2 regions of the Bradyrhizobium sp. 18BD genome follow, and region 2 is predicted to be linked to the other one. Evidence: predicted binding sites of a transcription regulator. Region 2 holds the regulator's gene; the other holds the start of a gene.
The links. The regulator LexA, encoded in region 2, represses DNA repair genes until DNA is damaged. The targets are predictions, from matches to a motif close to TGTTCNNNNTGTGTTCNG.
Positions count from the first base shown of each region.

Region 1: RAD16_RS19570 (PA0069 family radical SAM protein) is a predicted target of LexA. The motif match lies at 3,128-3,145, and genes of this name have one in related genera.

Region 1 covers NZ_JAVAYL010000010.1:129,465-136,102, forward strand. Annotated here, with positions in the region: gene RAD16_RS19555 (glycosyltransferase family 39 protein) at 1-456, opposite strand, end outside; gene RAD16_RS19560 (ribonuclease HII) at 556-1,374, opposite strand; gene RAD16_RS19565 (VOC family protein) at 1,448-1,915, opposite strand; gene RAD16_RS19570 (PA0069 family radical SAM protein) at 1,940-3,106, opposite strand; gene RAD16_RS19575 (phosphoketolase family protein) at 3,328-5,715, shown strand; gene RAD16_RS19580 (acetate/propionate family kinase) at 5,720-6,638, shown strand, end outside.
Region 2 covers NZ_JAVAYL010000030.1:34,590-41,227, reverse strand. Annotated here, with positions in the region: gene RAD16_RS37170 (alpha-hydroxy acid oxidase) at 1-501, shown strand, start outside; gene RAD16_RS37165 (HAD family hydrolase) at 510-1,142, shown strand; gene RAD16_RS37160 (hypothetical protein) at 1,299-1,493, shown strand; gene RAD16_RS37155 (molybdopterin molybdotransferase MoeA) at 1,724-2,935, shown strand; gene lexA (transcriptional repressor LexA) at 3,112-3,813, shown strand; gene RAD16_RS37145 (hypothetical protein) at 4,001-4,204, shown strand; gene RAD16_RS37140 (hypothetical protein) at 4,401-4,832, shown strand; gene RAD16_RS37135 (GAF domain-containing protein) at 5,025-5,966, shown strand; gene RAD16_RS37130 (ComEC/Rec2 family competence protein) at 5,976-6,638, opposite strand, start outside.

The DNA of each region.
Region 1 (6,638 bases), on a different contig from region 2:
GATCTGCCAGGAGTGCAGCAGCAGCAGCGCCCAGAGCGGGCGCGCCAGCACCAGCGGGCCGAAGTCGAGCGCGGGCGAAGAGAACGCCAGCACCGTCATGGTCAGGAGCACGGCGAGCACCGCCTGCTGCGAGCCGACCACGGCGCGGGAGAGATGGTAGAGCGCGATGAAGGTCGCGATCTCGCAGAGCTGGGCGAGCACATAGACGCCGAACATATGGCCGCCGGCGGCGCGGTAGGCGATGTCGGCGAGCCAGATCGGCAAGGGCGGGCCGAGATCAGTCCCGACCTGGTATTCCCGGCCGAAGGCCAGCAGGGTCGCCAGCGTGCCGGGCGGGCTGCGGTAGAACACCAGCGCCACGAACAGCCACATCGCCGCCTGCAGCAGCACGACGATCCACACGATCAGCCGCGGCCGGGCGCGAATGAGCTCGATGACCAGGGAGGTAAACCGCATGCAACGCCCGAAAGATGCAGCCAACCCGTCCAGCCGGCCCTATTCGCTCAAGACTGTTTTGATAAAGGGCGCTGCGCGTCGTGGCAACGACCGTCTACGCTAGAGGCCTGCTGAAGCATCGATTTCGACGGCCGCGTCCACCTGCACCTCGACCTCGGCAACTTCGAACAGATCCTGCACCGGCTCGACTGTCCAGGGCATGTGCTTGGCGCGCGCAGCCGCAACGGGGGCGAAGAAGCTGCGGTGATGGATCGTGGGGCCGAGGCGGTCGAGCGCGGCGAGATGCTCGGGGACGGCGTAGCCCTTGTGCTGCTCGAAGCCGTAGCCGGGGCAGTCCTGCGCCAGCGCGCACATCAGGCGGTCGCGCGTCACCTTGGCGACGATGGAGGCAGCCGCAATCGACAGCACGATACCGTCGCCGCCGATCACCGCCTCGCAGTCGCACGCCGTGTCGAGCCGGTCGCGGCCGTCGACGAAGACGTGGCGGGGCGCCTCGGGCAGCGCCACCACCGCGCGCTTCAGCGCCCAGAGCGAGGCCCGCAGGATGTTGTCGCGGTCGATTCGCGCCGTGGATGCGACGGCAACCGAGACCTGTGCGGTGGCGCAGATCCTGTCGAACAGCTTTTCGCGCTCCTCGGCGGTCAGCCGCTTGGAATCGTCGATGCCGCGCGGGATGCGGTCGGGATCGAGAATCACTGCGGCCGCGACCACGGGACCGGCCAGCGGTCCTCGGCCGGCCTCGTCACAGCCCGCAACCGGCCAGACGCCGCGCTTGATCAGCGCGCGCTCGCGGCGGAAACTTGGCGATGTAACCGCGATGATGGCTTTCTTGCCGACCGCGGCCTTGGCAGGCGCAGCCTTCTTCTCGGCAGCCTTCGCATCCTCGGTAGGCTTTGGGGCGGACTTGTCTCGAATCATGGCCGGGATCGTGCGCAAGCAGCCTCACTCGCGCAACCGGGAACCCCTGACAATTCCCGTTATTCAGGCCGCCCTATTCCGCCAGGTGCACCCGCCGGTCGTCGCCGACCTCGATACCGGGCGCGACCACGACCTCCCAGGGATGGCCGTCGGGATCGGCGAAATAGCCGGAATAGCCGCCGTAATCGGTCTCGTGCGCGGCCTTCAGCAACTTCGCGCCCTTGCCGAGCACGAAGGCCAGCACCGCATCGACCTCCTCGCGGGTCCGGCAGTTCCAGGCGAGCGTGATGCCGCGGAAGGCCGATGGCCGGGGATCGTCGGGCAACTTGGCGTCGGCTGCGAGCAGATCCCAGGGATACAGTGCGAGCACCGGACCGCCGGTGTCATAAAACGCAACCGCCTCCCCGGTCGCCTTCAGCCGGCGCGAGAAGCCGAGCGCGTCGTAAAAGGCGATGCTGGCCCGGATGTCGCTGACGCCGAGCGTGATAACGGTGAGCCTTGGCATAAGCTCTGGCACCGGAGCCGGCAATTCCTTACTCATGTGACGCCTCTTCCACTTCGTCTCTCAGAACAGGCTTAGCTGCTCGCCGTTCTGCTTCGGCCGCGCAAAGTGATCCGTGGTCAGCTTCGAGCGCCGTTTGTTGAGGCCGAGCCTGTCGCAGGCGATCTCGAAGCGGCGGCCGATGGTCCAGGCCATCGGGCCCGTGCCCTTCATGCGCTCGCCCCATTTGGCGTCGTAGTCGCGGCCGCCGCGCATGTCGCGGATCAGCGTGAAGACGTGGCGATAGCGGTCCGGATAGTTCGCCATCAGCCACTCGCGGAAGAGATCGCGCACCTCCAGCGGCAGCCGCAGCAGCACGTAGGAGGCTTCCTTGACGCCGGCATGGGCGGCGGCATCCAGAATGCGCTCGATCTCGGAATCGTTCAGCGCCGGAATGACGGGCGCGACCATCACGGTGGTCGGAATACCGGCCTCCGAGAGCTGCTTCAACGCCTCGAGCCGCTTCGGCGGTGTCGAGGCCCGCGGCTCCATGGTGCGCGCGAGTTTTGAGTCGAGCGAGGTCACGGAGATCGCGACCTTGGCAAGGTTCCGCTTGGCCATGCGCGCGAGAATGTCGATGTCGCGCACCACCAGCGCCGACTTGGTGACGATGCCGACGGGATGGCCGGTACGCTCCAGCACCTCCAGAATGCCGCGCATGATTTTGCGCTCGCGCTCGATCGGCTGATAGGGATCGGTGTTGGTGCCGATCGCGATCATCCGCGGCTCGTAGCCGGCGGCCGCGAGCTCCTTCTCGAGCAGCGCAGGCGCCTCGGGCTTCACGAACAGCTTCGACTCGAAATCGAGCCCCGGCGACAGACCGAGATAGGCATGGGTCGGCCGCGCGAAGCAGTAGACGCAACCGTGCTCGCAGCCGCGATAGGGATTGATCGAGCGGTCGAAGCCGATGTCGGGGGAATCGTTGCGTGTGATCACCTTGCGCGAGGTGTCGACCGCGACCGTCGTCTTGAACGGCGGCAGCTCTTCCAGGCTCTGCCAGCCATCGTCGAAGGCGACGCGCGCCTCGGCCTCATAGCGGCCGCTGGCGTTGGACTGCGCGCCCCGGCCGCGCCTGCGGGCGCGGTCGATGGCGACGCCAAGCTCGGGAAAGTCAGAGTCCGCACCCGCCGGCTCGGAGGGCGCCTTGACCGGCGGGTGCTTGAGAGCATGAGAGGATGCTGCTGGACTCATGCAGCCAAGATAGCACGCAAAAGGAACAAATCAAGAACGCAAACAAAAAACGTGAAAACAACCCCATGCACAGTAGAGCTGCCCAAACTTCGCGCGCTGACTTTTGACCTCACGCAACACTGCGTGAGCCTGATCCCGTTTGATGCGGGCAAGTATCAATCTTGGGATCGATCTCGCCGGAACTCGGTTGATGACGATCCCGGGTGAAGGTCGGCAGGAACATGACAAATCAACAACAATCGCGCGCGGCGAGCAACGACCTCGATCTCCTCGATCGCTACTGGCGCGCCGCGAACTATCTCTCCGTCGGGCAGATTTATCTCCTGGACAATCCGCTGCTGCGCGAGCCGTTGCGGCCGGAGCACATCAAGCCGCGCTTGCTCGGTCATTGGGGCACGACGCCCGGCCTGAACTTCATTTATGCCCACCTCAACCGCGTCATCCGCGCGCTGGACGTCAGTGTGCTCTATGTCTGCGGTCCCGGCCATGGCGGCCCCGGCATGGTCGCCAACACCTATCTGGAAGGCAGCTACAGCGAGATCTATCCGGACATCGCGCGCGATGCGGACGGATTGCGAAAGCTTTTCAGACAGTTCTCCTTTCCCGGCGGCATTCCGAGCCATGCGGCGCCGGAAACGCCGGGCTCGATCCACGAGGGCGGCGAGCTCGGCTACGCGCTGGTGCACGCCTATGGCGCAGCGTTCGACAATCCCGATCTGATCGTTGCCTGCGTCGTCGGCGACGGCGAGGCCGAGACCGGCCCGCTGGCAGCGTCCTGGCACTCCAACAAGTTCATCAATCCCGCCCATGACGGCGCGGTTCTGCCGATCCTGCATCTCAACGGCTACAAGATCGCCAACCCGACCGTGCTCGGGCGAATGCCCGACAGCGAGATCCGCGATCTCTTCCGTGGGTTCGGCCACGAGCCGCTGTTTGTGGAAGGCGACGATCCCAAATTGATGCACCAGGCCATGGCCGATGCGTTCGATGTCGCGTTCGCCAGCATCCGCTCGATCCAGCAGCACGCCCGGGACGGCAAGAAGAGCGTCGAGCGGCCGCGCTGGCCGATGATCGTGCTGCGCAGCCCGAAGGGCTGGACCGGCCCGAAGGAGGTCGACGGCAAGAAGGTCGAAGGCTTCTGGCGCGCGCATCAGGTTCCCGTTGCGAGCTGCCGCGAGAACCCGGCGCACTTGAAGATCCTCGAAGACTGGATGCGCAGCTACGAGCCGGAAAAACTGTTCGACACGAGCGGCGCGCTCATTCCCGAGCTTCAGGCGCTCGCACCCGACGGCATCCGCCGTATGGGCGCCAATCCGCATGCCAATGGCGGCCTGCTGAAGAAGGAGCTGAAGCTGCCGGACTTCCGCAGCTTTGCACTCGACGTGCCACAGCCCGGCAGCGTCACGGGAGAGGCAACACGCGAGCTCGGCAAATTCCTGCGCGACGTCATCCGCCTCAACGCCGGGGAGCGCAACTTCCGTATCATGGGCCCGGACGAGACCGCCTCAAACCGGCTGGACGCCGTATTCGAGGCGACCGAACGGGCCTGGATGGAGCCGATCGAAGCCTACGACGTGCATCTCGCGCAGGACGGCCGCGTGATGGAGGTCTTGAGCGAGCATCTCTGCCAGGGCTGGCTGGAGGGTTATCTGCTCACCGGACGGCACGGCTTCTTCTCCTGCTACGAGGCCTTCATCCACATTGTCGATTCCATGTTCAACCAGCACGCCAAATGGCTGAAGGTGACGCGACATCTGCCATGGCGGCGTCCGATCGCCTCGCTCAATTATCTCCTGACCTCGCATGTCTGGCGTCAGGACCATAATGGCTTCAGCCATCAGGATCCGGGCTTCGTCGATCTCGTCGCCAACAAGAAGGCCGACATCGTCCGCATCTATTTCCCGCCGGATGCCAACACCCTGCTGTGGATCGCCGACCACTGCCTGCGAACCTACAACCGCATCAACGTCATCGTTGCCGGCAAGCAGCCCGCGCCGCAATGGCTATCGATGCAGGAGGCGGCGACACATTGCGATGCCGGCATCGGCATCTGGACCTGGGCCGGCAACGAGGACGCGAATGGGGAGCCCGACGTGGTGATGGCCTGCGCCGGCGACGTGCCGACACTGGAGACCCTCGCCGCCGTCGACCTGCTGCGCAAGGCGCTGCCGGACCTCAAGATCCGCGTCGTCAACGTCGTCGACCTCATGACGCTGCAACCGAGCGAGCAGCATCCGCACGGCCTGTCCGACCGCGACTTCGACAGCCTGTTCACATCGGACAAGCCCGTGATCTTCGCCTACCACGGCTATCCCTACCTTATCCACCGCCTCACCTATAACCGAACCAACCATGCCGGCATGCATGTGCGCGGCTTTGCCGAGGAAGGCACCACCACGACGCCGTTCGACATGGTCGTGCTCAACGAGCTCGATCGCTATCACCTCGCGATCGAGGCGATCGAGCGCGTGCCGGGGCTTGCGACCAGGGCCGCGCAGGTCAAGCAGCAGTTCCGCGACAGGCTGATCGAGCATGCGCGTTACGTGCGCGAGCACGGCGAGGACATGCCGGAGATTCGCGACTGGGTCTGGCCGGGCAAGACGGGTTGACGTCGTGGCGGCGTCGGTCCTCGTCCTCAATGCAGGCTCGTCGAGCATCAAGTTCGGCCTGTTCGATATCGCAGGAGCCGAGCCTGCCTTGCTCTGCAAGGGCCTGCTCGACGAGCACGAGGCAAAACCCCGGCTCGTCGTGAAGGGCCCCGCGGGCCAAGATCTGTTCGAGACGCAGAGGGACACTGACAGCGGCCATCTGTTCGCCGACGTGCTCGGCTTTATTGACGATCATTTCGAAGGCCGCTTGCGCGCGGTCGGCCATCGCGTGGTCTATGGCGGTCGGGACTATTCCGGCCCGATCGAACTGACGGATGATGTCTACGCAAAGCTGGAGGCGCTGACGCCGCTCGCGCCGCTGCATCAGCCCCGCTGCCTTGAACCCGTTCGCACCATCGGCGCAATCAGGCCCGAGCTGACGCAGATCGCCTGTTTCGATACCGCCTTCCATCACGGCATCACGCCGCCCGCGAGCCGCTTCGCGATCCCGCGGCATTTTGAGGAACGCGGCATCCGGCGCTACGGCTTTCACGGCCTCTCGTTCGAATATGTCGCGGGTCGTCTGGCGGAAATCGCACCTGAGCTCGCCACGAAGCGCACTGTCGTCGCGCATCTCGGCAACGGCGCGAGCCTGTGCGCCCTGCGCGACGGACGCAGCGTCGACACCACGATGGGACTGACGCCGCTCGATGGCCTCGTGATGGGGACGCGAAGCGGCACGATCGATCCCGGCGTGCTGCTCTATCTGCAGCAGCACGAGAAGATGAGTGTCGAAGACGTCCAGCACCTGCTCTATCACCAGTCAGGCTTGCTCGGCGTTTCCGGCATCTCCGCCGACATGCGCACACTGCTTGCGAGCCGCGAGAGTGCTGCACGCGACGCCGTCGATCTCTTCACCTTCCGCGCGGCGCAGGAGATCGCGA
Region 2 (6,638 bases):
CGGACCGTGAAGATGGTCAAGGACAAGTTCAAGATCCCGCTGATCCTCAAGGGCATCGCCACCGCCGAGGATGCCCAGATCGCGGTCGATCACGGCGTCGAATGGATCTACGTCTCCAACCATGGCGGCCGCCAGCTCGATCACGGCCGCGGCGCCATGCATGTGCTCCCTGAAATCGTCGACGCCGTGAAGGGCCGGGCCAAGATCATGGTCGATGGCGGCTTCTGCCGCGGCACCGACATCGTCAAGGCGATCGCGGCGGGAGCCGACCTCGTCGGCATCGGCCGGCTGCAATGCTGGGCGCTGGCGGCGGCCGGCGAAGCCGGCGTGACGCGGATGCTGGAGCTGCTGGAGGACGAGGTGCTGCGCTGCCTCGGCCTGCTGGGGGCCACCTCCTTCGCCGGGGTCAACAAGTCCTGCCTGCATCCGGCCACCGCGACGAATGCGCCGAGCGTGTTCAGCGCGTTCCCGCTGTTCGATCACGAACCCTATCGATACTGAGTGAAAGGATACAGGTGACCCCGCTCTCTCCCGGCAGCGCGGATGCGCTTCTGTTCGATCTCGGGCGCGTCGTGCTCGATATCGATTTCTCCAAGGCAATCGCCTGCTGGGCGGGACATGCGGGGTGCGAGCCCGAAGCCGTCGTCGCGCGCTTTGTACGTGACAGCGAGGCCTACCGGCTGCATGAGGTCGGCAAGATCAGCGACGAGGATTATTTCCGGTCGCTGCGCGCATTGCTCGGCATCGAGATCTCCGATGCGCAGTTCCTGGAGGGATGGAACGCGATCTTCGCCGGCGAGATGCCTGACATCGCCGAGCTGTTGCCGCGCGCGGCCAAGCAAATGCCGCTCTACGCCTTCTCCAACACCAACCGGCCGCATGTCGACTATTTCTCGAAGGAATATGCCGGCCTGCTCGGCCATTTCCGCGAGCTGTACCTCTCGTCCAGCATAGGTCTGCGCAAGCCGGATGCGGAAGCCTTCGACCATGTCATCGCGGCGATGGGCGTGCCGGCAAACCGAATCGTGTTCTTCGATGACCTCGCCGAGAACATCGAGGGCGCCCGTGCCTGCGGTTTGACCGCGGTGCATGTGACCTCGCCCCAGGATGTCGGCAACGCGCTGAGGGCGCTGGGAATCTGACTGGCATTCCGCCATCGCGCCATCCGGTTCCCGGAACTCATTCCGCCGAAAATGAGGAACCAAATTACTTTGTGCATTTTTGTACGGAGTTCGGGGAACGAATGTCCCGTTCAGGACTCATGAGTCCGTTGGGAATTCTACATCGGACCTATCGTCGTGTTGGGCAAAACCTACCTCACCAAGCAGGCCTCCCTGCTGATGAAATTCGCCAGAACCACTTCGGATTCTGACCTCTCCGCAAAGTTGATCAGCAAGGCCGCCGACCTGAAAGCCCAGGCCGACCCGATGCCCGACAAGGATCAGGGGCCGATTGCGCCGGACGTCAGTCCGGGCAAACAGCCGGAGACCTGACCGATGCTGGCCGTGGCTCTCGTCTTTCTCGTCCTCGCCATGGCCACCCTCGTGCCGGTCTGTCTCGCCTTCCGGATCATGCCGCGGCGGACGTGATGCTGCCTCTCATCGCCAAGCGCATGACGCAGGATAAATCATCCCGCGCGGCCACCCGTTTTGCCTCTGTGCCTGCACTCGGCTAGAACTCTCGCCGCCGATTTGCCCGAACGGGCGCAGCTGGAGTTTTCACCGTGGCCCTGATGCCGGTTTCTGACGCGCTCGCCGCGGTGCTTGCCGGCGCAGAGCCGCTGCCCGAAGAATCGGTCGCTCTCGACCAAGCCTTTCACCGCGTGCTCGCCCGCGACGTCGCGGCGCAGCGGACCCAGCCGCCGCAGGCGATGTCGGCGATGGACGGCTATGCGGTACGCGCGGCGGACGCAGCGAAGGTCGATGCCCAGCTCACCGTGATCGGCGAGGTCGCGGCGGGCCGGCCATTCGCCGGAACGGTCGGTGCCGGCCAAGCCGTGCGGATCTTCACCGGCGGCGTCGTGCCTGACGGCGCCGACGCGGTCGTGATCCAGGAGGACACGGTCGCAGACGGCAAGCGCATCACGATCAAGGAAGCCGCGGTGACGGGACGGCACATCCGCCCCGCCGGCGTCGACTTCTCGGAAGGCGACGTGCTGCTGCGCAAGGGAGCCCGGCTCACCGAGCGCGACCTCGCCCTCGCCGCCGGGATGAACCACCCGCTTCTGCCCGTCCGTCGCCGCCCGAAGGTTGCGGTCCTCGCCACCGGCGATGAGCTGGTGATGCCGGGCACGACGCCCGGCCCCGGCCAGATCGTCTATTCCAACGGCTACGCCCTGCACGCGCTCGCCCGCAGCGAGGGCGCCGACACCATCGACCTCGGCGTCGCCGCCGACACGCTTGCCGCCACCACCGCCGGTATCCGCCGCGCCCGCGAGAGCGGCGCCGATATCCTCATCACCACCGGCGGTGCTTCGGTCGGCGACCACGACCTGGTGCAGCAGGCGCTGCGGGACGAAGGCATCTCGATGGCGTTCTGGAAGATCGCGATGCGGCCGGGCAAGCCGATGATGAACGGACAACTCGGGGCGATGCGCGTGATCGGCCTGCCCGGCAATCCCGTGTCATCCTACGTTTGCGGTTTCCTGTTTCTGGTGCCGCTGATTCGCGCGCTGGCAGGCCAGCAGGTGATTCATCATCGCCGCGAACGCGCCGTGCTCGGCCGCGCCGTCGGCGCCAATGACCAGCGCGAGGATTATCTGCGCGCGCGCCTCGATATGCGCGACGACGGCACGCTCGTTGCCAATCCGGTCAACCACCAGGACTCCTCGCTGCTTGCGAATCTCGCTGCGGCACAGGCACTTCTCGTGCGCGCACCATTCGCACCGAAGGCCGAGGCCGGTGCGCCTTGCGAGGTGCTGCGACTGCCCGTCTGACCGCTTCGTTCGCACGCGTTCCGCGAACTTTGTCGCGTTCACGGTAAATTAAGCAGTTGCGGAACATGTATCGAACATATAGTGTCCGTTCATGATTTGTTTCGAGCATGTAGCGGCTTATCGCTGAATTCAGCGTCTCGGAATCGAACGACATCAACCGGGGGATTTTGGTCGAGATGTTAACGCGCAAACAATACGAGCTCCTGCGGTTCATCAGCGAGCGGCTGAAGGAAAGCGGCGTGCCGCCCTCCTTCGATGAGATGAAGGACGCGCTCGACCTGCGCTCGAAGTCGGGCATCCATCGCCTGATCACCGCGCTCGAGGAGCGCGGCTTCATCCGCCGCCTGCCCAACCGCGCCCGCGCCATCGAGGTGATCAAGCTGCCCGAGCTGCAGGCCGCCGCCGGCAACCGCCGCGGCTTCACGCCCAGCGTCATCGAGGGCAATCTCGGCAAGGTGCGCACCACCTCAAGCCCGCCCGCCGACGAGGGCGAGCGTCCCGTCGCCGTGCCGGTGATGGGTCGGATCGCGGCCGGCACGCCGATCGAGGCGTTGCAGACCCGCAGCCACACCATCAGCGTTCCGCCCGACATGCTCGGCTCGGGCGAGCACTACGCGCTCGAAGTGCGCGGCGATTCCATGGTGGAAGCCGGCATCCTCGACGGCGACATGGCGCTGATCCAGCGCAACGAGAGCGCCGACACCGGCGACATCGTGGTGGCCCTGATCGACGACGAAGAGGCAACCCTGAAGCGCTTCCGCCGCCGGGGCGCCTCGATCGCGCTCGAGCCCGCCAACGCCGCCTATGAGGTCCGCATCCTGCCGCCCAACCGGGTCAAGATTCAGGGCAAGCTGATCGGGCTTTACCGGAAGTACTGAACACGTCCGCGCGGCGCCCTCTGGCGACCGCGCCTTAAACGATGGAGCGGATGATTGTCCGCTCCGGCTGGATAGTCTTTCTGGTTTTGCGCAGATTATCCCGCCACCTCTCCAGCGCTAGATCCTCGGCACGCCGCACGAAGCCCGCATCGCTTCGTAAGGCCTTTGACAGACCGAGGAGACAACCATGCGCAAGATCGTCTTGAGCACAATCATGATGGCGCTGATCGCAGAATCCGCGTCGCAAGCCATCGCCGCAGAGCCGCACCATGCCCGCAAGGCAACACCGGCAGCGGCGAGCGAACAATTCCGCAATGCACGCAACGCCGTCGCGCAGCCGTCACAACCGGTCTGGCCATACTCCGGCTGGTCGGCACCTGCAGGCCGCTGACGGATAAGGCCGCTAAATGCACGGGAGCGGACTTTGTTCCTCCAGTATTTGAAAAAGATATTGTGATGGCGGCCCGCGGATCCAAGCCGCAGATTTGCCCACAACCAAGCAGAACCTGATGGGCTTCCACTCTGATAGAGGCCTGCGCCTCCGAAACAGAGGCGCGGGTTGCTATCTTCGAATGAGGAGCAACACGATGTGTGACTACAGCCTGCACGCCGTCGCGACGCGTCCCGCAGAAGTCGGCGAGACGATCGTCACGACAACCTTCCGCGGCACCTCGACGCGCGGCTTCGCTTCCGAAGCGGACATGTCCGTCGCCGTATGTCTGCTGCCGGGAACGGAGCTCGCTTTCGCCGACAACGTCCGTTACGACAATCGCTGGATCTGGACACGCACGATCAATTCGCGCGTCGGCAAGTTCGGCAAGGTCGATCCGCACATTCCCGATCGTCATCACGACGCGATCGAATTTGCCGACGGCAAATACGTGTTGGTGACACAGCTCGTCGAAGGCCAGCGCGCAACCGTGCTGCAACTGCCCGTGACCCAGCCGCTCGGCGAGCGCGAGCAGACGCCGCAAATCGTTGCCGACAGGCCGACGATCACGCGTCTGCCGATCGGCTGATCGGAGCGATCCCCGGCTCGCAGGTCGGGGCCAGAATGGAAATCGCCATCGCCGGCCGTGGCCGGCGACGTGGTGATGCTTGTGTTCCCCTTGCGTCGCACGAAGTTTGCGCGGCCCTGCCTGAATTTTGAACGTCCGCTCCGCCGGTAAATGGCCGATGCTGCCAGTGACTTGAGGCGGCGGACACGTTCGATGAAAACCTTCATTCGCGTCGTTGAACTCTGGGTGCCTGATCGCACGCGCATGCGGCTGGAATTCGGAGGAGGCCTCTACGGCGAGGGGCTGTCCGCGTTCAAGGCCGTGAGCGAGGACTTGCGCTTCGGTCATGACGAGGGCCTTCCCGGCAAGGCCTGGGCCGCCGGTCATCCCGTCATCCTCACCAAATTCGCCAATTCCTATTTCAAGCGAACCGACCAGGCGCTCGCGGCAGGCCTCACCTGCGGCGTCGCGGTGCCGGTCTTTTCGGGCGAATTCCTGCAGGCCGTGATGGTGCTGTTCTGCGGCGACGACGCGGCGCATGTCGGTGCGATCGAGCTCTGGCACAACGATCCCGATACGTCCCACGAAATGGCACTCGTCGACGGCTACTATGGCACCGCCGACATGTTCGAGTTCAACTCCCGCCACACCAGGTTTCCGCGCGGCTTCGGCCTGCCGGGCCGCACCTGGAAAGCCGGCCTGCCGCTGATCATCAAGGACCTGCACAACGCCAAGAGTTTCCTGCGCTGGGAGGAGGCCGCGGAGGTCGGGATCAATCTCGGCGTTGGCGTTCCCTACCGCACCGAGCGCGACCAGACCTGGGTGCTGACCTTCCTCTCCGCGCAGGCGACACCGATCGCGCGGCGCTTCGAGATCTGGGTGCCGAACGAGGCCCGTTCCGCGCTGGTCTATCGCGCCGGCGATTGCAGCGCGCAGACCGACCTTGCCGCGTTCTATGCGACCAGATCCATCGCCAGGGGCGACGGCAGCATCGGGGGCGCCTGGGCGACCGGCATGCCCGCTCTCAACGACGATTTCGCGCATGATGGTTCGGTCGCAGCCATTGAGGCCCGTGCCGCCGGACTGAGCCAGATGGTAGCCCTGCCGGTGATCGGGAGCGCCGGGCTCGACGCCGTGCTGGCCTGGTACCTGTAGCCGGCCCGTTCAGTCGTCGGCCTGCAGATCGGCCTCGGACGGCGTGGCGTCCCGGGGAGCCGCCGCCCGGGGCACAAGGCTCACGCCGAAATCCGCTTCGCCGGCGGCTGCCGGCGCCCACGGGCGGTCGGTGCCTCTGGCTTTCACTGCCTGAACCGCAAAGCCGTCACCGCGCTGGGTCAGCGCGAGCGCGCCCTGCGCAGCGAGACGCTGCCGGTCAACGACCATCGCAGCGCAATCCGGGGGCGCGGGACGGGCCGTCACCACCAGCGCGGCGCGGCTGCAATCGTCCGCCAGCGCGTCGATGCGCAACGCCAGGGCGACCAGGCGGCCGTCGGCGAGCGGCGTGACACAGCCGGCCTCATCGCATGACACGCCGTCACTGAGCGAGCCGCTCCCGGTATCGCGCGGATCGGCGTCGGCAGCGAGCCATTCCTTCAGCAGGAAGCCGTCCTTGCTGGCCCTGACCAAATGCAGGTGCCCGTTCCTGCCCCGCACCGCGACGCTCTGCCCGTCACTCGCGATCAGGATATCGGGCTGCCGCGCGGTCAGCCCCCACAGGACCGCAACCAGCAGCACCGCCGCGCCCGACCACCGCAGCGGCGTGCGCAGCAGACCCATGACGATGATCCCGAGGCTGGCCGCGATCAGCGGCGCGATCCCGAACGCCGG